Regions from separate parts of the Clostridium thermobutyricum genome, predicted to be linked through region 2. Evidence: predicted binding sites of a transcription regulator. Region 2 holds the regulator's gene; the other holds the start of a gene.
What was found. Region 2 encodes Rex, which represses fermentation and respiration genes when NADH is low (regulators of the CRP and FNR family bind a similar motif). Its sites were predicted from a motif close to ATTGTTAANNNNTTAACAAT; they were not measured.
Positions count from the first base shown of each region.

Region 1: the regulator Rex is predicted to act here: its motif matches at 15,203-15,222, upstream of HMPREF1092_RS10565 (acetyl-CoA C-acetyltransferase).

Region 1 is NZ_KB850956.1:2,250,822-2,267,059, forward strand. It holds gene recD2 (SF1B family DNA helicase RecD2) at 1-1,711, opposite strand, end outside; gene nagA (N-acetylglucosamine-6-phosphate deacetylase) at 1,838-2,974, shown strand; gene HMPREF1092_RS10490 (hypothetical protein) at 3,002-3,463, opposite strand; gene HMPREF1092_RS10495 (DegV family protein) at 3,580-4,422, opposite strand; gene metK (methionine adenosyltransferase) at 4,697-5,875, opposite strand; SAM riboswitch class I at 5,958-6,073, opposite strand; tRNA gene HMPREF1092_RS10505 (tRNA-Tyr) at 6,396-6,480, opposite strand; tRNA gene HMPREF1092_RS10510 (tRNA-Thr) at 6,486-6,560, opposite strand; tRNA gene HMPREF1092_RS10515 (tRNA-Val) at 6,584-6,659, opposite strand; tRNA gene HMPREF1092_RS10520 (tRNA-Tyr) at 6,669-6,753, opposite strand; gene HMPREF1092_RS10525 (hypothetical protein) at 6,923-7,429, opposite strand; gene yyaC (spore protease YyaC) at 7,535-8,095, shown strand; gene mreB (rod shape-determining protein MreB) at 8,400-9,440, opposite strand; gene spoIIID (sporulation transcriptional regulator SpoIIID) at 9,532-9,783, opposite strand; gene HMPREF1092_RS10545 (M23 family metallopeptidase) at 9,870-10,598, opposite strand; gene spoIID (stage II sporulation protein D) at 10,730-11,761, opposite strand; gene murA (UDP-N-acetylglucosamine 1-carboxyvinyltransferase) at 11,884-13,143, opposite strand; gene HMPREF1092_RS16550 (hypothetical protein) at 13,165-13,767, opposite strand; gene HMPREF1092_RS10565 (acetyl-CoA C-acetyltransferase) at 13,975-15,153, opposite strand; gene wecB (non-hydrolyzing UDP-N-acetylglucosamine 2-epimerase) at 15,283-16,238, opposite strand, start outside.
Region 2 is NZ_KB850956.1:2,389,433-2,405,670, forward strand. It holds gene HMPREF1092_RS11160 (sulfide/dihydroorotate dehydrogenase-like FAD/NAD-binding protein) at 1-811, opposite strand, end outside; gene HMPREF1092_RS11165 (hypothetical protein) at 986-1,444, shown strand; gene HMPREF1092_RS11170 (3-hydroxybutyryl-CoA dehydrogenase) at 1,527-2,375, opposite strand; gene HMPREF1092_RS11175 (electron transfer flavoprotein subunit alpha/FixB family protein) at 2,472-3,476, opposite strand; gene HMPREF1092_RS11180 (electron transfer flavoprotein subunit beta/FixA family protein) at 3,500-4,279, opposite strand; gene HMPREF1092_RS11185 (acyl-CoA dehydrogenase) at 4,297-5,436, opposite strand; gene HMPREF1092_RS11190 (short-chain-enoyl-CoA hydratase) at 5,513-6,295, opposite strand; gene HMPREF1092_RS11195 (redox-sensing transcriptional repressor Rex) at 6,547-7,176, opposite strand; gene HMPREF1092_RS11200 (heavy metal translocating P-type ATPase) at 7,531-9,996, opposite strand; gene HMPREF1092_RS11205 (ArsR/SmtB family transcription factor) at 10,008-10,373, opposite strand; gene HMPREF1092_RS11210 (zinc dependent phospholipase C family protein) at 10,604-11,191, opposite strand; gene HMPREF1092_RS11215 (mannose-1-phosphate guanylyltransferase) at 11,347-12,414, opposite strand; gene HMPREF1092_RS11220 (cation-translocating P-type ATPase) at 12,793-15,399, shown strand; gene HMPREF1092_RS11225 (ROK family protein) at 15,518-16,238, opposite strand, start outside.

The sequences.
Region 1 (16,238 bases), 140 kb from region 2:
ACACCTCTTGTATTTTTTCATTCATATTTTCAACTCCAAGTACCCCTTTTCTCATTGGAGTTAAAACCTGAATATCTCTTAATTTATCCCAATCTTTATTAAATTTAGGTAATCTCCTATTAACCAAATCTATTATTGTATTTAAAATATCCTCACTATTTTCACTTCTTATAAAATAAAAGTCATTTCCTTTTTTATTTAAATGAGGCATTTCTCCATTATTTATTCTGTGGGCATTTACTGTTATTAAACTTTCTGCTCCTTGCCTGAAAATCTCTCTTAATCTTATAACTTTAATAAATTCACTGTTTATTAGATCATTTAAAACATTTCCTGCTCCAACTGATGGAAGTTGGTCTACATCTCCCACTATTATAAGTCTTGTTCCAAGCTTTATTGCTTTAAGAAGGCTATTCATTAAATTTACATCTATCATTGATGCTTCATCTAATATTATTACATCACCTTCTAAAGGTTCTCCATCTCCTTTTAAAAATGTAGTTTTTTCTCCTTCTTCATCTGATACTCCCATTTCCAAAAGCCTATGAATAGTTTTAGCTTCTCTTCCAGTAGATTCAGACATTCTTTTAGCAGCTCTACCTGTTGGTGCTGCAAGAAGTACCTTTAAACCATTTTTCTCATAAATATCAATAATACATTTTATTATTGTTGTTTTACCTGTTCCAGGTCCTCCTGTTATTATTTCTATTCCTTCTGAAAATGCATTTAAAATAGCTTCTTTTTGCGAAGGAGCAAATGTTATTCCTTGACTTCTTTCAAACATTTTAACTTCATGTTCTACATCTGTATTTATAGTTTGGAAATTCTCTATTCCAAGCTCTATTATCTTTTTTGTTATACCAATTTCACTGTAATAAAACGGAAGAGAGAATACAGCTTCTACTCCATTTATCTTTTCAACTATAATTCCTTTTTCAAGATATAAATTATATATATTTTCTTCTATTAAGTCTTTTTTTACAACTAAAGTTTCTGAAGCTTCTTCAATTAATCTTTCCTTTGGCATATATGTATTTCCATTTGCACAAAATCTTCCTAAAACATAGTCAATTCCACTTTTTATTCTATAAGGAGATTCAGATATAACTCCCATATTCATTGCAATTTTATCAGCAGTTTTAAATCCTATTCCTGATATATCTTTGCATAATCTATAAGGGTTTTCTTTTATCAAATCTTTTGCTCTATCTCCATATTTTTTATAAAGCTTTATACATTGATTATTGCTAAGTCCATACTCAGTAAAAAATAATATTATATCTCTTAATCCTTTTTGTTCTTGATAAGAATCATATATTATTTTAAACTTTTTATCTCCAATTCCTTCTACTTCTTTTAATCTCTCTATATTATTATCTAATATATCTAAAGTTTCTTCTCCAAAATATTCAACTATTCTTTTTGCTGTTACAGGCCCTATTCCATAAATAACTCCTGCACTTAAGTATCTTTCAATACCATCTTTAGATGTTGGAAGTATTTCTTCAAATTCCTCTATTTTAAACTGTTTTCCAAATTGCTTGTGAATAATCCATTCTCCAGTTAACTTTACACTTTGACCTTCTTTAGCAAAAGGCACAGCTCCAGTAGCTGTAATAGTTTGATTATTAACATTTACCTTTAGAACTGTATAACCAGAATCTTCACTTTTGAATACTATACCTTCTACTAAACCAACTATAGTTTCCATTTTTTCTCTCCAAATCTTGCCTTAGTTATTTTTATTTTCAATTATATATTATATAATTATATCATAAGACATTTAAGTAAAATTATTTATGTCTGCTAAACTATTTAAAATTTTGGAGGTGTTTTAATGTTAATAGAAAATTGTAATATAATTTTCCTAGATAGAATTGAAAAAGGTTCAGTTTTAATCGAAAATGGAAAAATAAAAGAAATTAACCCTAAGAATGTAACTGATTCAGAAGTTATAGATGCAAAAGGTATGTATTTATCTCCTGGTTTTATTGATGTTCATATTCACGGTGCTGGTGGACATGATACAATGGATGGAACATTTGAAGCTATAAATGAAATATCAAAAACAATATGTAAATTTGGTACAACTTCTTTTACTCCAACTACAATGACTGTTGCAGTTGAAGATATAAAACAATCAATGAAAGTTATAAAAGAAGCTAAAGAAAATGGTACAGATGGTGCAAATGTTCTTGGAGCTCACCTTGAAGGACCATTTATAAGTCCTAAAGCTATAGGTGCTCAAAATCCAAATTTCTTACAAGTTCCTTCAATAGCTACTTATGAAAAAATGGTTGGAGATTGTGCTGATGCTGTAGTTTCTATTACTATTGCTCCAGAAGTTAATGGTGCTAAAGAACTTATAGAATATTTAAGTAAAAAAGGTGTTGTTTGCTCAATAGGTCACACTAAAGCTAATTACGAACAAGCTATGGAAGGAATAAAATGTGGTTGTTCACATGCAACACATCTTTTCAACGCAATGACAGGGTTTGCTCATAGAGAACCTGGAGTAGTTGGAGCTGTTTTCGATTCAGATATAACAACTGAAACTATCTCTGATGGAATTCACATATCATTTCCATCATTAAGAGTTGCTTATAAACAAAAAGGAACAGATAAAGTTCTTCTTGTAACTGATGCTATGATGGCTTGCGGAATGCCTGATGGAAAATATTCTTTAGGTGGACAAGATGTTTTTGTTAAAGAAGGAGCAGCAAGACTTGAAGCTGGTTCTTTAGCAGGTTCAATCTTAACACTAGATAAAGCAGTAAGAAATGTTTATAAAAATTCAGATTATCCATTATATGAAGTAGTTAAAATGGCTACTTATAACGGAGCTAGACACTGTAAAGTTGAAGATAAAAAAGGACAAATAAAAGAAGGATTAGACGCAGATTTAATTTTATTTGATGAAGACATAAATGTAAAAAAAGTAATAATAAACGGAAAAATTATACACGAAGTTTAAAAAAGAGGATGTACTACATCCTCTTTGTTATTTAAATAACATTACTAATCCTAATATTATAGCTAATAATATAATAGCAATTCCTATAACTTTATAATCATTATATTTATTATCTTTTTCTAATTGATAATCATACTTATCTTGATTACCTTCTTCTAATTCATATTCTATTGGCTCTTTATCTTTTTCTTCTGAAGTTTCTTTAACTTTAGAATCATTTTCATTAATCTCAGTTTCTTTTTCTATTAACTCTTCTTCAATGTATTCATTTTTTTCTTCTACTTCTTTTAATTCTCCACCATAAACTTCATCAACTTCTATATTTTTTATTTCTACATCTTTAACCTTTTCTAATTCAACTTTGTCCTTTATATCATCTCGTAATTTTTCCTCTTCAGTATTTATATTTTCTTCTTTAAAATCTAATTCGCAAAATGGACATGAGTCCAAATCATCTTCTATTAAGTTTTTACACCTCTTACATAACATAAGCTTTCCTCCTAGATAATTATATGGAAATCTAATATATTATATTTAAAAGCTATACCTATTGCTACATAAAAAAAACTATAAAAGCTTTTAAATGTGCTTTTATAGTCTTAAAATTAATAATTAAAAAAGAAAATTCCTACTCCAGTTAATCCAACATGACTTCCTAAAACACTTCCTATTTTATTTATCATAAATTCTTTTTCTCCAAACCTTTGTGTTATACCTTTCTTAATATCATCAACAATAGATAAATCTTCAGCATAACTAATCCCTATTAAATTATTATTTTTTATCCCTCTCTCTTCTAAAATATCTAAGATATAATTTATAGTTTTCTTTTTTCCTCTTATAGATTTTACAACATTTACTTCTCCATCTTTAAGATCTAAAACTGGTTTTATATCTAACATAGTTCCAACAAATCCTTTTGTTTTTCCTATTCTTCCACCTTTAACAAGCCAATTTAAATCACCTAAAGTAAGGATATGTTCTATATGAGTTATTTTTTCATTTAATCTCTCTAATATTTCAAAAAATCCTAAATTTTCTTTGTTCATTTTTATACATTCTAAAACTAAAAGCCCTATAGCCGTAGAACCTGATTTAGTGTCTATTATTTCCATATTAATACTTTTATATTTCTCTTTAAATTCATTTAATATACTTTTTCCTAAATCATGAGTTCCTGAAAGCTTACTTGAAAATGCAAGATAAATAAAATCTTCTCCATTTTCACACATCTCCTCAAAAACTTCATAAAAACTTACTGGTGATACTTGAGAAGTTTTAGGAACAACTCCCTTTCTCATATATTCATATACTTCTTCTAATTCTATAGTAACTCTATCATAATATTCTTTATCTTCAATTAGAACTTTAAGTGGTAAAACTTTAATATCATATTGTTCTATAATTTCTATTGGTAAATCGCATGTACTATCTACTATTATCCTCATAATAATTCCCCTTTTTCTAATCTCCTTTTTCCATTATATAACATTTAATTATATTTATATATCTAAATTTTTATAATTTCTGTAATAATTAAATAAATTTATCTTTACTTAATTATTATATTCATTGTAAATTTATTTAATTATTTAAGGATTATATTCCCAAGTTCTTATTTGAAGCAAATATACATTTTATTTATAAAAAAGACTCTTTCATTTTAGAAAAAGTCTTTTTTACAAAAATAAAAGGAGTTGAATAAATCAACTCCTTTTATAATTATTTCATTAATGCTTTTATTTCTTCTACTTTTGATAATTCTTCCCATGGAAGTTTAACATCAGTTCTACCAAAGTGTCCGTAAGCAGCAGTTTGTTTGTAGATTGGTCTTCTTAAGTCTAAGTCTCTTATTATAGCACCTGGTCTTAAGTCAAATACTTTTTCTACTATTGAAACGATTTGTTCATCTGATATTTTACCAGTTTTGAATGTTTCAACTCCGATTGAAACTGGTTTAGCAACACCTATAGCATAAGCTAATTGTATTTCTAATTTATCTGCAACACCAGCAGCAACTAAGTTTTTAGCAACCCATCTTGCAGCGTAAGCAGCTGATCTATCAACTTTAGTTGAGTCTTTTCCTGAGAAAGCTCCACCACCGTGTCTTCCCATTCCACCGTAAGTATCAACTATGATTTTTCTTCCTGTTAATCCACTATCTCCTTGTGGTCCACCAACAACAAATCTTCCAGTTGGGTTTATGAAGTATTTAGTTTCTGCATCTAATAATTCTGATGGAATTACAGCATTTATTACATGTTCTCTTATGTCAGTTTGAATTTGTTCTAAAGTTACTTTGTCACTGTGTTGAGTTGAAATAACTATAGTATCAATTCTTACAGGTTTTTCATCTTCATATTCAACAGTAACTTGAGTTTTACCATCTGGTCTTAAGTATGAAAGAGTTCCATTTTTTCTTACTTCAGTAAGTCTTCTTGAAAGTCTGTGAGCCATAGCGATTGGAGTTGGCATATATTCTTCAGTTTCGTTTGTAGCGAATCCGAACATCATTCCTTGGTCTCCAGCACCTACTGCTTCAACTTCATCTTTTTGACCTTCTTTTGATTCAAGAGCTTCATCAACTCCCATAGCGATATCAGCACTTTGTTCATCTATTGTAGTCATAACTGCACAAGTATCACAGTCAAATCCATATTTAGCTCTATCATATCCAATTTCTCTTATTGTTTCTCTTACAACCTTTGGAATATCAACGTAACAGTTAGTTGTTATTTCTCCCATTACCATTACCATTCCAGTAGTTACAGCTGTTTCGCAAGCAACTCTTGCGTTAGGATCTTTTGCTAAAATTGAATCTAATACTGAATCTGAAATTTGGTCACAGATTTTATCTGGATGCCCTTCAGTAACTGATTCTGATGTGAATAATCTTCTCATATCATTATTCTCCTTTCAAATCTATAAAAATTTTTTTATAATAAAAAAACTCTTCGATAAGAAGAGAACTAGTTGCCTATTCTTCTCATCTTGTAGATAAAATCTACAGGAATTAGCACCACACATATTAATTAAAATTAATTACTGTAGGTTGCTGGGTTTCACAGGGCCATTTCCCTCCACCTCTCTTGATAAGAGTTTAGTTATTTAATTTGCTTTATTTTCTTTGAAAATTGTAACACACTAAAATATAATAAGTCAACACATTATATATTTAATAAAATTTTATTTGAAAATATGAATTTTTTCTTAAGCAAGATAAACATAGAATATATCTTAGTAGTCAGTTTTTAACATTTATTTCATTTATATATTTTTAATGTTTTTAATATTTTCTCTTTAATATACAGTTTGTAATTTCTTAAATTTATTCACTATATCTATTATTATTACTATAATAATATTATTACATTTATTTAAAAATTCTAATAAAAAAAACGCTAAGATATTTCTTAGCGTTTGGTGGTGGGAGAAGGATTCGAACCTTCGAAGCAAGTTGCAACAGATTTACAGTCTGCCCCCTTTGGCCACTCGGGAACCCCACCTTATTTGGAGCTGGCAATAGGAATCGAACCTACAACCTGCTGATTACAAGTCAGCTGCTCTACCGTTGAGCCATGCCAGCGCACGTTTTCATTTTATTTTTAATGGTGGTCACAACAGGGATCGAACCTGTGACCCCCTGCTTGTAAGGCAGGTGCTCTCCCAGCTGAGCTATGCGACCTTAATTAAATGGTGGTGGGAGAAGGATTCGAACCTTCGAAGCAAGTTGCAACAGATTTACAGTCTGCCCCCTTTGGCCACTCGGGAACCCCACCAAAATTTATTTAATTTACGGAAGACCAACGTCCAACCGACAATAGTTAGTATATATTCATAAAGGATTATTTTCAACCTTTAAATTAGGCTATTTAACAAAATTATCATTATTTTTCTATGTTTTTCTCCAATTACTTAACTTTTATACTTATATGTGATTTATTTCCCTTATTTATATTTGCCAATGATTTCAAAAAATAACTTGCTATCCTCTAATAACAATCTTTCGCTTATTAAAGCTTTAACACTGTTTAAATCTCCACTTAATATTCCTTCTTCTATTTTCATCAAATCTATTGTAGATAATCCACTCAATAATTTATCTACATTTTTTTTATCTTCAATAGACATATTTTCATTTATCTTTTTTACAATCAATTTGTTATTTTCTTTTTCTTCTAATTTCTTAGCTCTTTCCTCTTCTGCTTTTTTGGACTCCTCTTCAATCTTTTTAGCTTTTTCTTTTTTTAAATCTTTTTCTATTTTATCTTGTTCTTTTTTAGAGTCATCTAATTCTTTTCCTACATTTGTATTATCTTTCATATTATTATCAGTTTCAATAACATTTGAAGTGTTTATTGCTTGATTATTTTTTTCAGTTGGTTGCCACCAAACTAAAAAATACATAGTTAAACTCGTCATTATAAAAATCATAAAAACTAATATCTTCTTCATTATTATATCACCTCTTATTTGAATTAATGTCCACTTTAAAGAATTTTATTCAAACATAAGCTTTTTCGTATATATACAAACTCTAGTGAATATATTATCTAGGGGGTGAAATCTTTGAAAAAAATAATTCCTTTTAATTATCCAACTGCTACTAATTTAATTGGTGAATATTTAAAAGAACATATAAAAGAAAATCTCGTTATAGTATGTATTGGAACTGACAAATTTATAGGTGATGCTTTAGGTCCTATAGTTGGAAGTATTCTTAAATTCAACAATTTCCCTTATCCAGTATATGGAACTTTACATGAACCAATACATGCCCTAAATTTAAATAAATTTCTTTCCTCAATAAATGAAAAACATCAAAGCTCTTACATAATAGCAATTGATGCATGCTTGGGTACTAATGTTGGTGATATATGTATTAGAGATCATCCAATTTATCCGGGAAAAGGTGTTGGCAAAATTTTAAAAGAAGTAGGAGATATATCTATAGTAGGTATAGTTTCTAAAGGTGATTCTAATAATTTTTTAACTTCTAATTCTATTAGACTTTCATTTATATATGATTTAGCTTGTATAATTGCTAAAGGAATTCTAAACGCATACAATTATAATCTTTCCGATATTTTAATAAAAGAATTATACTCAGATGATATATAATAATTAACATTTATATTGGTGTTATATAGTAATTAAATTTTATACTATTTAATTACTATACGCCTTATAAAAATTACTAAATGTCTAGTATAATGAATGATATTTTTCAAATAATATTATTAATAATTTAACCTAAATAATATTTCATAACCTATTTATATTTATTAATTTTAAATCAATATAAATACCTTTAATAAATTTAATCTATAAACTATGTCCTAAATAGTATTTTTATATTAAAAGATATTATAAATTTTATTTCTTCTTAATTTTTAATAAAAAAATAAGTGCTAAAAAGCACTTATTAATCAATTAATATAACTTCTCCATTATTTACTGAAGTATCTAATTTATCTATGTATCCTAAAACCATTCCGGTTCCTTCAGCAACAGCCTCAACGGAGTTTTCTGCTATTTTAACTTCTAATCCAGTTTCTTTTTGAATTAGTTTATCTAAACCATGTATTAAAGAACCACCACCAGTCATTAAAATTCCTTGCTCTATTATATCAGCAACTATTTCTGGTGGAGTTTTTTCTAATACTCCTTTGACTCCTTCAATTATAAGGTTTATTGGCTCTTTTAAAGATTCTCTTATTTCAGCCGAAGTTACAGATAAGTTATCTGGAAGTCCTGTTAACATATTTCTTCCTCTAACAACTGCTTTTGAATCATTATCATCTTCATATACTGATCCAATAGAAATCTTTAACTCTTCAGCAGTTTTCTCACCAATCATCAATTTATATTTATTTCTTATATATCTAATGATTGCCTCATCAAATTTATCTCCAGCAGACTTTATTGATGTTCTTATAACAATCCCTCCTAAGGAAATAACAGCTATATCGCATGTACCACCACCAATATCAACTATCATGCAACCATTTGGTTTTGTTATATCTAATCCAGCACCTATTGCCGCTGCTAAAGGTTCTTCTATAAGATGTACTTCTTTTGCACCTGAATTTCTTGCAGCATCTATAACAGCTCTCTTTTCTACTTCTGTTGCCATAGATGGTATACAAATCATAACTTTAGGTGTTGTAATTTTTTTATTGCCACAAACTTTATTTATAAGTTCTTGTAACATTTTTTCTGTAACATCATAATCAGATATAACTCCATCTTTTAATGGTCTAACTGCAACTATATTCCCTGGAGTTCTTCCTATCATTTTTCTAGCTTCTTCTCCAACTGCCAATACTTTACCAGTATTTTTGTTCATAGCAACTACAGAGGGCTCTTTTAATACTATTCCTTTGCCCTTCATATATACTAGAACAGTAGCAGTTCCTAAATCTATTCCTAGATCATTACCTCTATTCCATTTCCAAAACCACATCACTATTCCACCCTTTTCTTTTTTTTGAAAAAATTCTATTTTTTTCTACTTATACTTTAAATTATATATGGAATAGCTTATTCTTTCAACATTATTCAGCAGTTTTATACTTCATTTTAGTAGCTTTTCCACCTCTTATATGTCGTTCTGATTTATTAATTTCTAAAACAGTATGAGTTTGTTCAGCTATTGCAGGGTTTATCTTTGGTAGTCTTTCTGTCATATCCTTATGGATTGTACTTTTACTAACCCCAAAAACTTTTGCAGTTTTTCTTATTGTTGCTTTTGAATCAATTATATATTGTGCAACTTCTAATACCCTTTCTTCAATATAGTCTTTCATTTTGTACCTCCTTAGAGAATTCATCATTGTTATTAGTATTTTTATTAATCAGCCATTTTATTCAAATGACTGATTAATTTGATAACTTACTTTTTAAATGAAAAGTATTTTCCTGGATCAATTTCTTTATATTCTTTATCTTTAAGTTCATACATTCTTATGTGTAAAAATTCACATTTTAATGAAGCACCTAAACTTTGAGCTGTTTTACCAACTTTTCCTATAACTTGACCTTTTGTTACGTTATCACCTTTTTTTACTTTTAAGTTTGTATCTAAGTTACAGTATTCTGTTTTAACTCCATTTGTATGCTTAATTACTACAGTAGTCCCAAACATTACGTCATTATTTTTAACTTCATCAACTACTCCAGCTTCACCAGCTTTTACTTCTGTACCAATTTTTGCAGCAACAGAAATACCACCATACATTTCACTTCTCATTTTGTCTCCTGAGATTATCGCATCATCATAACCTTTGACAATCTTACCTTCAACAGGATTTATAAAAGAAAGTTTTGGTGTACTTACTGGTTTAGTAGAATCTGCTTTTTCCTTTTCAACTCTTTCTGAGTTCTCCATAGCTTGTGAGTTTGCTATATCATTTGGAACATCTAAGCTAACTTCTTTTTCTACTGGTTCTTTAGCCTCATTTCCTTTATCTGCATTTACACCTTTTAAAGCCACTATTCCTGAAATAAGAATTACACATATACCAGTAAATATAGCTATGTATAAGCCTTCTTTTTTACTGATTGAGCTATTTCTAAAGAATCCTTTTATTTTATTAGTTATTTCTTTGATTTTTTGTTTCATTAAATCAACACCTCCTAATTTAAATTGTGTCCTTTTTTTACATTTTTAATCATTTAATCTATTTTTTACATAAATTAAGCAAATAAAAAGGTGATATTTGAGTATTCTCCCAAATATCACCTTTTTATACACTATTTATATTTAATTTTTTTAATTTCTACTCCACTATAATAATGCTTTAGTATTTCATCATATTTTTTTCCTTCTTTAGCCATTACATTAGCTCCCCATTGGCTCATTCCAACTCCATGCCCACTTCCTTTTGTTTTTATTTTTACTTTATCTTTAAAAAATTCTAGTTCACAATTTGCTGAACTTAAATCATATAATTTTCTGAATTCAGTCCCTTTTATAATCGCTTGTCCTATTTGTATTTTTTCTATAGATCCACCTTCTGTTCTTCCTAACACTTTTACATTAGATTGTACATTTGATGAACTAATATTAGCTCCATAAGTTTTATTAGCTAAACTTGCAAATTGTAAATTTGTAATTTCTTTTTCTCCTGTAAACTTAGGAGAAATCTCTTCTCCTTTACTTTCTATAGATTTTAAATAAGGAACAGCTGAAACAAAAACATCCTCAGAATTTTCTGTTTTTCCAGAGCTAGTTGAGAAAAATTGTGGATACTTTATTATTTCGCCATTATAAGCTAATACTTTTCCTTCTGTTTCTTTAACTGCTTTTTCTATTTTTTTATAATTACTATCTGCTACTTTTTTGTCCCATTGAGACTTCCTCTCTTTTTTATTCATGTAAACTTGGCAATGTATTGTATCACATATATCTCCATTTTTAGCTATATCACACTTTTCTTCTCTTTTAGTAAAATAATAGGTTCTCGCTGCTACAGCTTGTGCTTTTAAAGCTTCCTCTTCAAAACTTATTGGCATCTCTCCTGAAACTACTCCTATTATATAATCCTCTAAATCTATTTTTTCTGTTTTTCCTGTATTGCTTCTATATACTTCTAGTTTTTTATTACCTTCTACTGTTATATAAGGATTAGTCTTTTGTGAAATAGTAGTTCCTTCTTCATTTAAATTATCTATGTCTATACTTTTTCCTAGCAGTAATTTAGGTAATATTATTAAACAAACTACTATAACTAAAGTTGTTACTCCTATAGTCATTAAATTTTCTCTAAGGTCTTTACTATTCATAAAACCACCTCCAAACTTCATACATCTATATATATGTCCTTTTTAATTATTTATTCTTACCTTTGATAATTTTATGTAAAGCAAAAAAAACTAGTACAGCTTATAAACAGCTGTACTAGGCTTTATATAGTAACTCTTTCTATATTAACTCCAAGCTTTCTAAATTTTTCTTCTATATTTTTATATCCTCTATCAATGTGATGTATTTCTCCAACTCTAGTTTCTCCTTCTGCCACTAATCCTGCTAATATAAGAGCTGCACCTGCTCTTAAATCAGTTGAATTAACATCACATCCTGTTAATTTAGTGCATCCTTCTATAACAGCAGTTCTTCCATCAATCTTTATGTTTGCACCCATTCTTAATAGCTCTGGTACATGCATAAATCTATTTTCAAATACTGTTTCTGTTATTAAACTTGTTCCTTTTATAGTTGATAATAATGCCATCATTTGTGGTTGCATATCTGTTGGAAATCCTGGATGTGGTAGGGTTTTTATATCCGCTGTAGATTTGTCATATCGACCATCTACTATTATTCCATTTTCTTCTTCTGTAACTACAACTCCACATTCTTTTAATTTTTCTATTATAGGCATTAGATGTTCTTCATTTACATCATTAATTTTTATCATACTATTTGTAATGGCTGCTGCAACCATGAAAGTTCCAGCTTCTATCCTATCATAAATAGGTTGATGAGTAATTCCATGTAAATTTTGAACTCCTTTTATTATAATTTTTCTTGCTCCACCACCATAAATATCAGCTCCCATTTTATTTAAGAAATTAATTAAATCCCAAATTTCTGGTTCATCTGCTGCATTTTCTATTATTGTAGTTCCTTTTGCTAAAACTGATGCCATAATTATATTTTCTGTAGCTCCCACTGATGGAAAGTCTAAATAAATTCTATTTCCTATAAGTTTTTTAGCAGTTGCTTCTATATAACCATGACCTTGTTTTATATTTGCTCCTAGAGCCTTAAATCCTTTTAAATGAAGCTCTATTGGTCTACTCCCTATGTTACATCCACCTGGAAGAGATATTTTACATCTTCCAAATCTAGCAAGCATAGGTCCCATTATAAGAAATGAAGCTCTCATCTTTCTAACTAATTCATTAGTTTCTTCTAACGGATTTATATTATAAGAATTTATAACTAGATCATTTGTTATTTCTGAATATTCAACTTCACTGTTTAATTCTCTTAATAAGCTAGTTATAACTTGAACATCTTCAAGCATTTTTACATTTTTCAAAACTATCTTTTCAGGACACAATATGCATCCAGCTATAATTGGTAAAACTGAATTTTTAGCTGAACTTATATCTACTTCACCTTTTAATTCCTTTGTTTCTTTTACAATTATTTTTTCCATATTTTCCTCCATAATAAATTTTTAGTATGTTGTAAATATTACTGGAGTTCCAATTATAAGTTGTAGCCCTGTATCATAATTGACTAACCCAAAATTCACATTTTCTTTACCTAACTTTATATTTCCTGTATACCCATTTTCAATTTTTAAAATTTTTGCATTTTTAGATTCTATTTTTTTTAGTATATCATCAATATTTCCGTTAAAGCTTCCTTTATAAAACTCAAAATATTCATATTTACTTGAATGTTTATCTATTATTTTATTAAGTTCTTCTTTTATATCTTCTGTTAGAATACTTTTATCTTTATTTATAACTGTAGAACATACATAAACCATTGAACCCTCTTGCCAAACTCTAATTTCTATATGAATCTTTCCATATAAATATAAGTTGTTATTTTGTTCATCAATATTATAATTACTACCTAAAATTTCTTTAATTTTTTCTTTTTCTTCTTCTACAGTTAAATTAGAAATATATTCTAGTCTAACCCCATTTTCTATAAATTCTGTTCCATTCATTGTTTCTTTCTTAACTATATAATATGAATCTTCTTTATAACCACCTAAGCCTATAATACTAAGGACAACTAAAAGAAGAATTATAACTTTTTTAAACATTATATTCCCCTACCTTTCCTCTTAATTATTGTCCTTTTTGTATTTTTTATACATTTTTTACATTGTTTTTATATTTTAATATATCCTTATTTTTATTATTTTGTTACTATTTAAATCTACTTCACAAAATTCTATATTTTATTTTTTACATAAAAAAAGATGCATTGTAAAAATACAATGCATCTTAAAATTTATATATTTTAATTATTATCTTTCAACTATTACAGCAGTTCCTAGTCCACCACCAATACATAAAGTAGCTAGACCTCTCTTAGAATCTCTTTTTTCCATTTCATGTAATAATGTTACTAATATTCTAGCTCCTGATGCTCCAACTGGGTGTCCTAAAGCTATAGCTCCACCATTTACGTTAACTTTGCTCATATCGAATTTTAAATCTCTAGCAACAGCTATACTTTGAGCTGCGAATGCTTCATTAGCTTCGATTAAGTCTAAGTCTTTAACTTCTAAGTTAGCTTTTTCTAAAGCAACTTTAGTTGCATGGAATGGTCCGTATCCCATTATTGCTGGATCTAATCCTTTTGAACCATATGAAGTAATTTTAGCCATTACTTTTATTCCTAATTCTTCAGCTTTTTCAGCGCTCATGATTACGAAAGCAGCAGCTCCATCATTGATTCCTGAAGCATTACCAGCAGTAACTGTACCATCTTTTTTGAATGCAGGTCTTAATTTTCCTAATCCTTCTAAAGTTGAACCGAATCTTGGGAATTCATCAGTATCAAATACTTTTGGTTCACCTTTTCTTTGTGGAATTACAACTGGTACTATTTCATCTTTAAATCTTCCTGATTTTATAGCAGCTTCTGCTTTGTTTTGAGAATTTACTGCGAAGTTATCTTGATCTTCTCTAGTTATTCCCCATCTTTCAGCAATGTTTTCAGCTGTTATACCCATATGGTAATTGTTAAATGCATCCCATAATGCATCATTTATCATAGAGTCAACCATTTTTCCGTCTCCCATTCTTTGACCCCATCTTGAACTTTTTAATACATATGGAGCTTGAGACATGCTTTCCATACCACCAGCTACGATTATATCAGAATCTCCAGCTTTGATCATTTGAGCTGCTAAACTAACTGCTCTTAATCCTGAACCACAAACTTTGTTTATTGTCATTGCAGAAGTTTCAACTGGTAAACCAGCTTTTAGAGTTGCTTGTCTAGCTGTGTTTTGTCCTAATCCAGCTTGGATTACATTTCCCATTATTACTTCTTCTACTAATTCAGGTTTTATTCCAGCTTTTTCAACTGCAGCTTTTATAACAGTTGCTCCTAAATCAACAGCTGGAACATCTTTTAATGAACCTCCAAATGAACCTAATGCTGTTCTTACAGCACTAACTATTACTACGTCTCTCATCTTAATAACCTCCAATTTATATATAATAAAATATTTTTGCTTTTAAACCTTTGTTAAACTCTTAACATACTTTTATTATAACCATTCTTGGAAGATTAATCAATAGTTTTTTGTTAAAACTTAGACAAACTATTTAATATATTCGTTAACTTTTTTATCACTTAATCCAAAATATACCTCTATTGCATCACAAATTCTTTTTGAAGCTAATCCATCACCATAAGGATTTACAGCTTTACTCATGATTTCATAAGCTTTTTCATCTCTTATTAATAAATTTGCTTCACTTGTTATTTTAGTAACATCTGTTCCAACTAATTTAACAGTTCCATGTGATACAGCTTCTGGTCTTTCTGTAACATCTCTTAAAACTAAAACTGGTTTTCCTAAGTGTGGAGCTTCTTCTTGTAATCCACCTGAATCTGTCATTACCATAAAGCATTTGTTCATTAAATTGTGAGTTTCTTTAGTATCTAATGGATCTAAAAGATGAACTCTTTCTTTTCCACCTAATCTTTCATAAACAACTTCTTTAACTATTGGGTTTAAATGTACAAGATAAACTAATTCAACATCTTCATTTTCTTCTACAATTTTGTTTAAAGCTTCACAAATATTTTCTATTCCAGCACCCCAGTTTTCTCTTCTATGTGCAGTTATCATTATTACTTTTTTGTTTTCAAAGTCTATTTTATTTAATTCTTCTGTTTCAAATATAAAATCTTGCTCTACTGTATGCTCCATAGCATCAATAACAGTATTTCCTGTTATAAATATATCTTCCTCTTTAATACCTTCTCTTAAAAGGTTATTTTTTGAACCTTGAGTTGGTGCAAAATGTATATCTGCTAAAGCTCCTGTAAGCTTTCTATTCATTTCTTCTGGGAATGGAAAATATTTGTCAAAAGTTCTAAGTCCAGCTTCTACATGCCCAACTTTTATTTGTTGATAAAAAGCTGCAAGTCCTCCTGCAAAAGTAGTTGTAGTATCCCCATGAACTAATATCATATCAGGTTTTTCTTCTGCAAAAACTTCTTCTAATCCCTCTAAAACTCTATTTGTTATGCCAGTTAAAGTTTGTTTGC
Region 2 (16,238 bases):
CTGTTTTATAAATTTGCTGTCTTCTCATTGCTTCATCAAAATTAACTAAGTGACCATCAAATTCTGGTCCATCAACACAAGCAAATTTAACCTCATCTCCAACAGTTACTCTACAAGCCCCACACATTCCTGTGCCATCAACCATAATAGGATTTAAACTAACTGTTGTAGGAATATTAAGTTCTTTTGTTAACATACACATAAATTTCATCATTATCATAGGCCCTATAACTATTGCATGATCATATTTTTTCCCTTTATTTTTTATTAAATCAGATAAACAATCAGTAACTCTACCATTGAACCCATATGAACCATCATCTGTAGAAACATAATAGTTTTTAGCTACTTTTTTCATTTCTTCTTCAAAAATTAAAAGATCTTTTGTTCTAGTTCCTACTATTACATCAACATCTATTCCATGCTCTTTCATCCATTTAACTTGAGGATAAACTGGTGCTGCTCCAACTCCACCAGCAATAAAAATAAATTTTTTATGTTTAAGTTCATTTATATCTTCTAAAACAAATTCACTTTCTCTTCCTAATGGACCAACAAAGTCTGATACACTTTCTCCCGCATTAAGTTCTGAAAGTTCTTTTGTTCCTTCCCCTACAGTTTGAAATACTATAGTTACAGTTCCTTTTCCTTTATTAAAATCAGCTATTGTTAGTGGAATTCTTTCTCCCTTTTCACCATTTTTTATTATTATAAATTGACCTGGCTTTGCTGATTTTGCAACTCTTGGTGCTTCAATATCCATTAAAAATAAATTATCTGCTAAAACTTTTTTCCCAATAATTTTAAACACAAACATCCCCCTCTTTACCCTTAACCTATTTTTATATATTATACCATTTATTGTAATAAAGATTCAATATTGTGTATATTCTTAAAAATTTTAAATATAACAATATTTATAAAACTTTTATTTTGTATTTATGGTAAAATATTACTATAAAATATCATAAAAGGGGGAATTTTCTTGATAGAGGTTTTAAAAATATTAGTTGATATTATGAATTCAATTCATCATAAATCTGTTGAAATTCTTGGTTCTAATGGATATGGATTTACAGACAAACAATTACATTTTATTTTTATTGGTGCTTTAGGAATAATAATATTTGCTCTATCACATTTTTTATTTAAAATAGTTGCTAAATATTCTCTTACTGCTGTTTCTTTTATTTATACTTTTACTATACTTATTTTTATAACAGTTGCTATAGAAATCCAACAAAAACTAACTGGACAAGGTCAAGCCGAATTTGGTGATGTTTTTTGGGGATTATATGGATTTATATATGTATTCTTTATATATGTAGCAATAAAATTATCTTACATAGGTATAAAAATAGGAATTAAAAAATTTAAAAATAAAAATCGACCACCTAAAAGATTAGCTAAAAAAAGAAAACCACCAAAATCTGTTTACTATTAATAAAAGAGGAGTGAATAAATAAATTCACTCCTCTTTATATAAAAAGAACTGCCAAATTGGCAGTTCTATAAAATCTATAAGATTACTTGCTGTAATCGTAGAAACCTTTACCTGTTTTTCTTCCAAGCCATCCAGCTCTAACATATTTTCTTAATATGTTTGAAGCTCTATATTTATTATCTCCTGTTTCATTGAATAAAACATCCATGATTGCTAAACAAACATCTAATCCTATTAAGTCTCCTAAAGCTAATGGTCCCATTGGGTGGTTAGCTCCATATTTCATAGCTGTGTCAATATCTTCAACTGTAGCTATTCCTTCTTGAAGAATAAATGAAGCTTCATTAATCATTGGAATTAAGATTCTATTTACTACGAATCCTGGAGCTTCTGCAACTTCTACTGGTTCTTTACCAATTGCTACTGATAATTCTTTTACAGCATCAAAAGTTTCTTGGCTTGTAGCTATTCCTCTTATAATTTCAACTAGCTTCATTACTGGAGCTGGGTTAAAGAAATGCATTCCTATAACTTTTTCTGGTCTTGATGTAGCTGAAGCAACTTCAGTTATTGATAATGATGAAGTGTTTGAAGCTAAAATAGTTTCTGGTTTGCAGATTTTATCTAATTCAGCGAAAATTTCTTTTTTGATTTTCATGTTTTCAACTGCTGCTTCTACTACTAAATCACAATCAGCTGCCATATTCATGTCAGTTGTTCCTGAAATTCTTCCTAGTATTTCTTCTTTAACTTCTTCAGTCATTTTTCCTTTAGAAACTAATCTAGTAAGACTTTTATCTATTCCAGCAATTCCTCTTTGAACAAATTCATCTTTTATATCTCTAACAATAACTTCATATCCTTTTTGTGCGAAAGCTTGAACTATACCAGCTCCCATTGTTCCTGCACCTAATACAAATACTTTTTTCATAATGGTCCGCCTCCTAATTTCAATTTAAATTCATTTATACCTATACATTTTTTAAATTCAGGTGATGATTTGTTCATCACCTGACAATTTTAAGTTCTATTCTACTACTGCTTTAAATTGTGCAACTAATTCTGGTAATACTTTATTTACATCACCAACTATTGCATAATCAGCAATTTTCATAATTGGAGCAGATTCATCTTTATTGATTGCTATAATCATATCTGAATCTTGCATACCAGCTGTATGTTGAATAGCTCCTGAAATACCACAAGCAATATAAATACTTGGTCTTACAGTTTTACCAGTTTGACCAACTTGGTAATCTCTTTCTATCCATCCTTTGTCTATAGCACCTCTTGATGCGGCTACTGTTCCACCTAAAACTTCAGCTAATTCTTTTAATTTATTAAAGTTTTCTTGGCTTCCCATTCCTCTTCCACCAGCAACTAAAACTTTAGCTTCACCGATATCTACTACATCTTTGGCATCTTTAACTACTTCTATAACTTTAGTTCTTATATCAGCACTTGTTAAAGCTACTTCAATTTTTTCTATTTCAAATTTTTCATTTTTTTCTTCTACCTTTGAGAATACTCCAGGTCTTACTGTAGCCATTTGTGGTCTATGATCTGGACAAGCAATTGTTGCCATTAAGTTTCCACCAAATGCAGGTCTTGTAGCTAAAAGAGCTCCGTTCTCTTCTGGAACTACATCTAATTGAGTACAATCAGCAGTTAATCCAGTTGTTAATCTAGCTGCAACTCTTGGTCCTAAATCTCTTCCTATGAAAGTTGCTCCTATGAATAATATTCCTGGTTTTCTTTCTGTTGCTAAATCACAAATTACTTTTGTATATCCATCAGTAGTGTAATTAGCTAATTCTTCATGATCTGCTAATATAACTTTATCAGCTCCGTGCTCACCTAAAGTAGTAGCTAATCCTTCTACATTGTGTCCTAATAATAGAGCTGTTAATTCAACTCCTAATTTATCTGCAATTTTTCTACCTTCGCCTAATAATTCTAATGATACTTTTTGTAGTTCTCCGCCTCTTTGTTCAGCGAATACCCATACGCCTTTAAAATCTGCTAAATTCATTTCAAGTTACCTCCCTATTCCTATTAGATGTAGTGCTTTTCTTTTAATTTTCCAACAACATATGCTGCAGCGTCTTTAGGTCCTTCTTTAACTAATTCTCCGGCACCTTTAGCTTCTTTAGTCATTGATTTTTTAACCTTTGTAGGTGAACCTTTTAATCCAAGAACTGCTTTATCTACATCTATGTCATCAGCTGACCAAATAGTGATTTCTTTGTCTTTTGTATCGAAGATTAATCCAACATTCATATATCTTGGAACATTTAATTCTTCAATTGCAGTTAAAAGACATGGAGTTTGAACTTTTATCATTTCGTGTCCGTCTTCTAATGCTCTGTTTACTAATAATCCATCAGCTTCAACTTTAACATCTTGAACATAAGTTACTTGAGGAATATTTAAATGTTCAGCAATTTCTGGTCCTACTTGTGCAGTATCTCCATCAATTGCTTGTCTTCCAGCAAATACAATATCATATTCTAATTTTCTTATAGCTCCTGCTAAAGCGTTTGAAGTAGCTAATGTATCTGCTCCAGCAAATGCTCTATCAGTTATAAGAACTGCTTCATCAGCTCCCATACATAAAGCTTCTCTTAAAGCTTCTTTAGCTTGTGGAGGTCCCATACTTATTACTGTTATTTTTGCTCCACTATTTTCTTTTATTTGTAAAGCTGCTTCTAATGCATGCTTATCTTCTGGGTTAATTATTGATGGAACTCCATCTCTTATAAGTGTTCCTGTTTTAGGATCAATCTTTACTGCTGTTGTATCTGGAACTTGTTTTAAACAAACTACTATATTCATTTTTAAGCCTCCCCTTTTTATCTTAACTTGCTTCCTGCGATAACCATTTTTTGAACTTCTGAAGTACCTTCATAAATTTCAGTTATCTTAGCATCTCTCATCATTCTTTCTACTGGGTACTCTTTAGTGTATCCATATCCACCGAATATTTGTACTGCTTTAGTAGTAACTTCCATTGCTACATCTGCAGCAAAAAGTTTAGCTCTTGCAGCATCTACTGTGTATGGAAGACCTGCTTCTTTTAAGAATGCTGCTTTATATACTAAATGTCTAGCTGCTTCAACTTTAGTATCCATTTCTGCAATCATCCATTGTAATCCTTGGAATGCTGCTAATGGTCTATTAAATTGTTTTCTTTCTTTCATGTATGCTACTGCTTCTTCTAATGCACCTTCTGCAATTCCTAAAGCTTGAGCTGCTATACCAATTCTTCCTCCATCAAGAGTTTTCATTGCTATTGCAAATCCTTTTCCTTCTTTACCAATTAAGTTTTCTTTTGGTACTACACAGTTTTCCATTATAAGTTCTGTAGTTGATGAAGCTCTAATTCCTAATTTATCTTCTACTTTACCTACTGAGAAACCTGGGAATGATTTTTCAACTATGAAAGCTGAAATTCCTTTTGTTCCTTTACTCTTATCTGTCATAGCAAATATAACGAAAGTTTCTGCAACTCCACCATTTGTTATGAATATTTTTGATCCATTTAAGATATAATTATCTCCTTCTAAAACTGCAGTAGTTTGTTGACCTGCTGCATCTGTACCAGCTCCTGGTTCAGTTAATCCAAAAGCACCTATTTTTTTACCTGTTGCAAGGTCTCTTAAGTATTTTTCTTTTTGTGCTGGATTACCAAATTGGTTGATAAGTGAAGCACAAAGAGAAGTGTGAGCTGAAAGTATAACTCCAGTTGTACCACATACTTTTGATAATTCTTCTACTGCTAATATATATGAAAGAGTGTCTCCGCCAGCTCCTCCGAATTCTTTAGGAAATGGAATACCCATCATTCCTAATTTAGCCATTTTTTCAACGTTTTCCATTGGAAATCTTTCTGTTTCATCGATTTCAGCTGCAATTGGCTTTACTTCGTTTATAGCGAATTCTCTAACCATTTGTCTTACTAATTCTTGTTCTCTAGTTAATTGGAAATTCATTTAAATTGCCCTCCTATTCATTACACCCTGATTTTTTATATAAAATAATCTTTGTTTTTATTATCTAATTTACTAATTATTTATTTTGGAAATTCTTTTCTCTTCTCTCCATGAAAGCAGTCATTCCTTCAGTTTGATCTTCTGTTGAGAAACATTTTCCAAAGTCTTCTGCTTCTATCATTATGGCTTCATCCATTCCAACTTGCATTCCTCTGTTAATTGCATCTTTACAAAGTCTAACTGCTATTGGAGCATTAACCATTATTTTATTTGCCATAGCTTTAGCTTCATTCATAAGCTCTTCTAAAGCTACTACTTTATTAACTAATCCTATTCTTAAAGCTTCATCTGCCTTTATAATTTCTCCTGTATAAATAAGTTCTTTAGCTTTTCCAAGACCAACTATTCTAGGTAGTCTTTGAGTTCCACCAAATCCTGGTGTTATTCCAAGTCCTGATTCAGGTTGAGCGAATTTAGCTTTTTCTGATGCTATTCTTATATCACAACTCATTGCAAGTTCGCATCCTCCACCTAAAGCAAATCCTGATATAGCAGCAATTACAGGCTTGTCCAAAGTTTCTAATCTTCTAAAAACTTTATTTCCTAAGATTCCAAATTCTCTTCCTTGTTCTTCATTTAGATCTTTCATTTCTGATATATCTGCACCTGCAACAAATGACTTTTCTCCAGCCCCTGTTAAGATTACAGCATAGATATTATTATCTTTTTCTAAATCATCAATTACTGTATTTAAATCTTTTAAAGTTTCTGAATTTAAAGCATTTAATGCTTTTGGTCTATTGATAGTTACAATAGCTAAGTTTCCTTCCTTTTCAAGAAGTACATTTTTTAATTCCATACTAAAGTCCTCCTTAATACAACCCTCTTTATTTTAAATAGCAAATTTTATACTTTATTGTTTATTGTTAACATTTTATAGTAAATTTTATCTGTTTGTTAATAATATAACAAACAAAAACAAAAAAATAATTGAAGTCTTTCAACTTCAATTACAATTATAATACTTCGTTAAATTTTTTGCAATATCCTTTGTGAAAAATTATACAAATTTTTTACCTTCATCCAATCAATAATTAAATTTATATTTTTTTATTTGTTATGTAAAAGATAAATAAGTGTAAGTAAACTTTCACTTAAATGTACATTTTCAACAATAACATCATCTGGAACTACTAAATCTACAGGTGCAAAGTTCCAAATAGCTTTAATGCCACCTGCTACAAGTACATCACAAACTTTTTGTGCATTTATTCTTGGAACGCAAACAACTCCAATATCTATTTTATTGTTTGCTAAAAATTTATCTAAATCATCAATATCTTCAATTGATATATCTCTTATTTTTATTCCTATAAGCTTTGGATTTGCATCAAAAATCCCCTTTAAATCAAAGCTCATTTTTCCAAATCTAGTATAATTAGCAATTGCTTGACCTATATTCCCAGCTCCAACAATAACTCCATTATGCACATTATCCAATCCTAAAATAGTACTTATTTTACTACTTAATTCTCTTACATTATAGCCGTATCCTTGTTGCCCAAAGTCACCAAAGCAATTTAAATCCTGTCTTATTTGTGATGCAGTGAATCCTATCTTTTCCCCTAATTCTTTTGAAGATATTCTATCAACATCATTTTTTAATAATTCATTTAAATATCTATGATATTTAGGCAATCTTTTTATAACAGCCATAGAAATATTTTTTTTCTTTTCCATCTCTATGTCTCCTTACTCTACTAATTCTCTCCCAAAATCTTGAGATGTGAAATTTTTAACTATTATTTTTTATTCTACCATATTTATATGTATTTAATCCATTTTTTTAAAATTACTTTTTCTATTAACTTTTTACTATGTGTATTTATTATTTAATATGTATTGCTAAATTTAAAGAAAAAATAAAGTTTATGCATAAATATATTTACACATAAACTTCATCCCAGTTTTATAATAAAGCATTAAGCTTTATAAGATGAGAATAAAATTATTCTCTAATGCCTTTTCCCTCTCGCCTGAAAGTTCATTTAGAATTATACTTACTTAATGAACTTTTGTCAATGGAATTAGTTGTTATTTAAGCGCTCTCATTGAATTTAAAACTGCTATTAAAGTAACTCCTACATCAGCAAAAACTGCTTCCCACATATTAGCAAGTCCAAATACTGCCATTAATAAAACTAAAAATTTAACTCCTAATGAAAAAATTATATTTTGCCATAGAATTTTATTTGTTTTTCTTGCAAGTAATATTGCTTCTTTTAATGCTAAAGGATTATCTTTCATTAAAACTACATCCGCTGCTTCTATAGCTGCGTCTGAACCTATTCCTCCCATAGCAACTCCTAAGTCAGCTCTAGCAAGTACTGGAGCATCATTTATTCCATCTCCTATAAATGCTACACGATTAACTTCTTTAGATTCTATTATATTTTCTAGTTTTTCAACTTTATTTACAGGTAAAAGCTCTGAATGTACTTCATCTAATCCAAGTTCTTTACCAACTGCCTCTCCAACCTTTTTATTATCACCAGTTAGCATTACAACTTTCTTAACCCCAATTTCTTTTAGAGCTTCTATTGCTTCTTTTGAATCTTTCTTTATTTTATCTGATATAGTTATATAACCTTTAAAAATATTATTAACTGCTACATATACTATTGTTCCTAAACTTTCTATTTCATTTACTTTTATATTATTTTCTTTCATAAGCTTAAAGTTACCTACTAGCACATTATTACCTTCAATATCTCCGCTTATTCCCATTCCTGAGATTTCTTTATGATTTGTAACTTCTATTTCGTCTATATCTTTTTGTTTGCTTAACTTGTATTCATCAACAATTGATTTTCCTATTGGATGGTTAGAAAACTTCTCACAAGCTGCTGCATATTGAAGAACTTGCTCTTTTTTAAATTCATCAAATGATTCAATTTTAGTAACTCTAAATACACCTTCTGTTAAAGTTCCTGTTTTATCAAAAACAACTGCATCTAGATCTTTTAATATTTCTAAATAATTTCCACCTTTAACTAATATACCTTTTTTAGATGCACTACCTATTCCAGCAAATAGTCCTAATGGAACAGAAATTACTAATGCACATGGACAAGATACTACTAAGAATATAAGTGCTCTTGAAATCCATTGTCTTATATTTGCATCAGGTAATATTAATGATGGTATTACTGCTAAAGCTATAGCTGAAAAAACAACTACTGGAGTATAGTATCTTGAAAATTTAGTTATAAATTTTTCTGTTTTTGCTTTTTTACTACTTGCATTTTGAACTAACTCTAATATTCTAGCAACTGTTGATTCTTCAAATTCGCTTTTTACTCTAATTTTTATTGTACCAGTTATATTTATACTTCCAGCTAAAAGTTCTTCCCCAACTTTCTTTTCCATAGGAATTGATTCCCCAGTTAAAGCTGAAGTATCTACACTTGTATTTCCTTCTATTATTTCTCCATCTAAAGGAACTCTTTCACCTGGTTTAACTAAAATTATTTGATCTATCTTAACTTCTTCTGGACTAACTTTTGTTATATTTCCATTTTCAAATAAATTCGCATATTCAGCTTTTATATCCATAAGAGAACTTATAGATTTTCTTGATTTGTTTACTGCATAACTTTGGAACATTTCTCCTATTTCATAAAATACCATAACTGCAACACCTTCTGGGTATTGTCCAACTGCGAATGCTCCTAAAGTTGCTATAGTCATTAAGAAATTTTCATCAAAAAAGTTTCCTTTAAATATATTTTTAACTGCAATTCCTATTACTTTATATCCTACTAATAAATAAGAAATTATAAAGAAGTATATAGAAATATTACTTTTTTCTCCTAAGAAAATTCCTACAATATATATGAATATTCCTACTATTAATTGTATATTTTCAAGTATCCTATTCATAAATTTATTTTCTTTTTTCTCATCTTCTTTATGACTGTGTCCATGCTCATGTCCTGTACAACAACCATCTTTGCAACCATGTCCACTATCACTTCTTTGCATATCATTTCCACTTGTCATTGAATATTTTTCAACAACTACGTTAGGTTCTAATTTATTTACAGATTCTTTTATTTTATTTATCATTTTCTCTTCATTTAAACCACTATATTCAACTATTAATAATTTAAATGAAAAGTTTAAAGTACAACTTTTTACTTCATCAAATTCTGAAACTATATTTTCAATTTTCCCAGCACAATGTGCACAGTCTAGTCCTTTAAGTGATAATTTAATTTTATTACTGTTCCCATGTCCACTTTCTGTTCTTGGGTTATTTTTTCCACCTGACATTGAATATTTTTCAACAACTACATTAGGTTCTAACTTATTTACAGTTTCTTTTATTTTATTTATCATTTCTTCTTCATTTAAATCACTATATTCAACTATTAGTAATTTAAATGCAAAGTTTAAAGTACAACTTTTTACTTCTTTAAACTCTGAAACTATATTTTCAATTTTTCCTGCACAATGTGCACAATCTAGTCCTTTAAGTGATAATTTAATTTTACTCATAATTTCACCTCCTATTCATTTACGTGGTTAAGACCTTCATTAAATATTCTCATTATGTGTTCATCATCTAGAGAATAATAAACCACTTTTCCTACACGCTTAAACTTAACTAATCTATTTACTTTTAATGTTCTAAGTTGATGTGATATAGCTGATTGTGTCATATTTAAAAGTGCTGCTAAATCACATACACACATCTCTGACTCATATAAAGCGCATATTATCTTTATTCTTGTTGTATCTCCAAATACTTTAAAAAGCTCTGCCAAATCATATAGAGTTTCTTCTTTAGGCAATTTATCTTTAACTTTTGTTATTGTATCCTCATGAATTATTGTACAATTGCATTTATCTATCTTTATTTCATTGGACCCCATCTTTCATCCTCTCTTTCATATGAGTAATTGTTCATATGTTCATTATATGAATGTGAAGTGTTTTTGTCAACTTTATTTTTAAAGTTTGTTTTTTTTAATTTTTATACGTCATTATAAATAAATATGTTACTATACTTAATAAATATTACTGTAAAATAAAAAATATTTTTATAAAGACTAAGAGGCTTGAATTCATGAATTCAAGCCTCTTAGTCTTTTAATTATTTTAATTAATTTACTATTGTTTTATTATTTAAGTTATTTATATTTTCACTGTTAGACATAATTGTTTTCAATATCATATGCACTATACTGTTACATATATAATATGCAAAATTTAAATCATTTAAAAAACTTTCTTTTTTCCTATACATTTCCTGAGTTTTATCTATAAATTCTCTAATATCTTTTACTTCTAGCCTATCAAGTCTCATTAAAGATACATCATAATTCTTTGCAATTTTAGCAAGTTCTCTTTCATAATTAACATGTTGCCTCATTGCATTCTTAAATTCCCATCTTTGAGCATGTGGTATACAATAGTAATCACATAGAAAATGACATATAACTCCAAGTTCTGCACTAAATTTACCAGTTCCATTTTGAATAACCTCATCTGGAGTCATATTTGCTAAATCTTCTATCATCTCTAATATCATATCACTGCTTTCATCAAAATAGTGCTTTGTAAATTTATACTTTGATGCACAATCTGGCTTTATTGTTCCCCATATAAATCTATTCTTACTTATTAAAAATTTCTTATTATCATCTATATTATCGTATAATATGTTAGCTACTAACTTATGAGTATTCATTAACACTTAAGGTCACATCCTTATTTTTTTAATTATATATCTAAACCCTATTAATAATTATACCTCATAATAAAGTATTTTATGTGGAAAAATTTATTAAATTTTTAATTAATTTAAAAAGCTATCTCAAAAATTAGAGATAGCTTAGTTATATTTTATAAGTATTTTTTATATTTTTCTTCTGATTCTAATTTTGTAAGTAAATGTTTTATCTCTTGATCACGTTTTTTATCCATAACTAGTAATACATCTCCGGCATCTACAATAACTAAATCTTTCACACCAAGACCTATAATTAAATTTTTTCCTCCAAAAACTGCACAATTTTCACAATCATCTAAATAAGAATTTTTGGATATAAAATTACTTTCCTTTCTATCTAAAAATCTGCTTAAAGCTGTAAAACTTCCAATATCATCCCAATGGAAATTGCATTTTATAACATAAGCTTTTCTTGTTCTTTGCATTACTCCAAAATCAATAGAAATGCCATTTATACTATCATATTCTTTTAAAATAACTTCATCTTCATCTTCTGCTCCAATGTGTCTATATATTTCCATTAAAGATTTGTATACATTAGGAAGATACTTTTCTATTTCTCTTAAAATTATATCTGCTCTAAATACAAACATCCCTGAATTCCAAAGGTAGTTTCCAGTAAAAATAAATTCTTTCGCTACATCTAGATTTGGCTTTTCTGTAAACCTTGCTACCTTATAAGTGGCTATATCCCCACTAACCTGCTCGCCCATTTCTATATAACCATAGCCAATCTCTGGTCTAGTAGGTTCTATCCCTAAAGTTACTATAGCTTTTCTTCTATTTGCTAATTCTATAGCTTGGGCTAAAGTATTTACATATTCTTTTTCATCTTCAATGTAATGATCTGAAGGCAATACTATCATAACAGCATCTTGATCTTTTTTTAAAAGTTTTACTGCAGACAAGCCTATACATGTTGCAGTTTCTTTATTCATAGGTTCTGTTATAATATTTTCTTTATTGATGTCTTTTAATTCATCTTTTATCTGATCTTCATAATCCTTATTTGTTACAATATACATATTATCCTTTTCTATTAAAGGAGCTATTCTTTCTACAGTATTTACTAGAAAGCTTTTTTCATTTATAACATCTAAGAATTGTTTTGGGCGATTCATCCTTGATAATGGATATAATCTACTTCCTTTTCCTCCAGCTAATATAAGTCCGTATATCATTATTTCCAACTCCATTTAGCGTTATATTTTAGTCTATGTTTTTTAATAAATTTTGTGAATTTAAACATTACTTATATATATTTGACTTCATATTTCGTATCCAATTATTACAATTTAATTTAATATATTTTTCTTTTATTAATAAATCTTGACAATTATATGAATTTAAATTAATATTATACTAATAATAAATTTAATCCAATCTTATTAAGAGGGAGTAGTACTAAATATAGCATCAACAATCTCGACTAAACGTCTGGTGTTATATACCTATATAATTAGGTTACGAGACTTTTAATATAAATTCCGAAATTTTTTCGTAATTTATATTAAAAGTCTTTTTTATTGGAAATATTAATTTTGAAAGGAGTTTTTTTTATGAATAATTTTTTTAACAAGTCTATTGTAGATATCTTAAAATTTTTTAATTCTACAAAAAATGGTCTATCAAAAGATGGATTACACAAAAATTCTGATTTATATGGAAAGAATATTTTAAATGAAAAGAAAAAGAAAAGTACAGTTCAAGTTTTCTTTGAACAATTTAAAGACTTACTTGTAATTATACTTATCATTGCTGGTATTGTTTCTATGTTTGCTAAAAATGTTGAAAGTACTATTGTTATATTTGCAGTTATTATATTAAATGCAATTCTTGGTACTATCCAACATGTAAAAGCTGAACAATCTTTAAATAGTTTAAAGGCACTCTCTGCTCCAAATGCTAAAGTTATGAGAGATGGAGTAAAATTAGAAATTCCATCTTCTGAAGTAGTTCCTGGAGATATTTTAATTCTAGAAGCTGGTGACTTAGTTTGTGCTGATGGTAGAATAATAGAAAATTATTCTTTACAAGTTAATGAAAGTGCATTAACTGGTGAATCTGAAAGTGTTACTAAAATATCTGACTTAATTGATAAAGATGAAGTTGCTCTTGGTGACCAAAAAAATATGGTTTTCTCAAGTTCATTGGTAACTTATGGACGTGCTTTAGTAGTTGTTACTGCTACTGGTATGAATACTGAGCTTGGTAAAATTGCTACCTTAATGGAGCAAACACAAGAGAAGAAAACTCCATTACAAATTACTCTTGATGATTTTTCTAAAAAATTAGCTATTATAATTCTTGTTATATGTGCTATTGTTTTTGGATTAAGTATTTATAGAAAAATGCCAATAATTGAATCTTTAATGTTTGCTGTTGCTCTTGCAGTTGCTGCTATTCCTGAAGCTTTAAGTTCTATTGTTACTATAGTTCTTGCAATAGGAACTCAAAAAATGGCTAAAGAAAATGCTATCATCAAATCTTTAAAAGCTGTTGAAGGTCTTGGTTCTGTATCAATTATATGTTCTGATAAAACTGGTACATTAACTCAAAATAAAATGACTACTAAACAACTTTATGTTGATGGAAAACTTATTAATTCAGAAGATTTAGATTTAACTAATGAAGTACACAATTATTTATTAACTAGCTCTATTCTTTGTAATGATTCTACTTCAGTAGATGGAAATGAAATAGGTGATCCAACTGAAGTTGCTCTTGTAAATCTTGGTCATATATATAACATAAAAGAAATAGAATTTAGAGAAAAAATTGAGCGTTTAAGGGAAATACCATTTGATTCTGATAGAAAGCTTATGAGTACTCTTCACGATTTTAATGATAAAACAACTTTATTTACTAAAGGAGCTTTTGATGTTCTTTTAGATAGATTAAAATATATTAAAACTTCTTCTGGAATTAGAGAAATAACTTCTGAAGATAAGCAAAACATTATAGATGTTAATATGGAACTTTCTCAAAATGGTTTAAGAGTTCTTGCTTTTGCTTATAAAGAACTTCCTTCTGTTAAAGATATTACTATTGAAGATGAATTTGGGTATACATTTATAGGTTTAATTTCAATGATTGACCCACCAAGAGTTGAATCTGCTGAAGCTGTTAAAGATTGTATATCTGCTGGAATTAAACCAATTATGATTACTGGTGACCATAAAATAACAGCATCTGCTATTGCAAAACAAATTGGTATACTTAGAGAAGGTGACATGGCTATTGAAGGTTTAGAGCTTAATAGAATGTCTGAAGATGAACTTATGGAAAAACTTGAACATATTTCAGTTTATGCAAGAGTTTCTCCAGAACACAAAATAAGAATAGTTAATGCATGGCAAAACAAAGGAAAAATTGTAGCTATGACTGGTGATGGTGTAAATGATGCTCCTGCTCTTAAGCAAGCAGATATTGGTATAGCAATGGGTATTACAGGAACTGAAGTTTCTAAAGATGCTTCTTCAATGATATTAACTGATGATAACTTTGCTACAATTGTAAAATCTGTTGCTAATGGTAGAAATGTTTATGCTAATATAAAGAATTCAATTAAATTCCTTTTATCAGGTAACACTTCTGCTATAATTGCTGTACTTTATGCATCTTTAGCTGCTCTTCCAGCTCCATTTGCTCCAGTACACTTATTATTTATCAATCTTGTAACTGATAGTTTACCTGCTATTGCAATTGGAGTTGAAAAAGGAAGAAAAGATATATTAAAAGAAAAACCAAGAGATAGTAAGGAATCTATTCTTACAAAAGGATTTATAAAAGAAATTGCTTTTGAAGGTATTGTAATTACTATATTTACTCTTTTTGCATTTTATATTGGTCTTAAATCTGGAAAAGAAGCTGCTAGCACAATGGCATTCTCAACACTTTGTTTAGCAAGATTATTCCATGGATTTAACTGTAGAGGAAAACAATCTATATTTAAACTTGGATTATTTACTAATAAATATAGTTGGTATGCATTTATAACTGGTGTAGTTTTAGTTAATATTGTTTTATTTGTTCCTGGAGTTACTGACTTATTCGAAGTTGCACCACTTAGTGCTAGTAATGTTGGATTAATATACTTATTTGCTTTCCTACCAACAGTTATAATTCAAATTTCTAAAATGATACGTGAAAGTATAAATAAATAATTTAAAGGACTAATCTTAAAGATTAGTCCTTTCTTTTATAATAATTAATTGTATAGAGTGTAAGTTTTCTATTTTTTATAAAACTCTTATTTAAATTTGTTAATATCAAAATATGTCTTTATAAATTTAAATAATTATATACAGCTCCAATAAGTCCTGCATCATTTTTATGTTTACAAACTTCTATTTTCGCATTAACATCATTCCACCAAAGAATTTTATTTAATGCTTTTTCAATACCTTCTACAAAATTTTCTCTTTCACTTATTCCTCCACCTATAATTATTTTTTCTGGATTAATTATAGCTGATAGATTTGCTATTCCAATTGCTAATGAAGTATACCACTCCTCTATAAGTTCTTTAACTTTAGTATCTCTTTCTCCTTCTAAAAATACCTCTTTACCTTCAATCTCTACATTAGAATCTATTCCTTTATATTTTTTGTATTTATCTATCAATGCTATAGTAGAAGCTTTTTTACTCATAATACTGTCATTTACATCATCTTTTTCTAGCCCTTCACAAACCATAAAACCAAATTCTCCACCTCTAAAGGAGTGTCCACGAACTATTTTTCCATTTACAAATAATCCTCCACCAATTCCTGTTCCAACAGTTATGCAAATAAAATTATCGCATTCTACAGCATTTCCATTAAATTTTTCTGCAAGTGCTACACATTTTCCATCATTCTCTATAGTAGTATTTAATCCTGTCCTATTTTTAATAATTTCAGTTATATTTTTATTTACCATACATTGAATAGCATAACAAGCTGTTGGCATCCCTTTTTCTACATTTATGAATCCAGGCATACTTAAAGCTACACCTTCAATT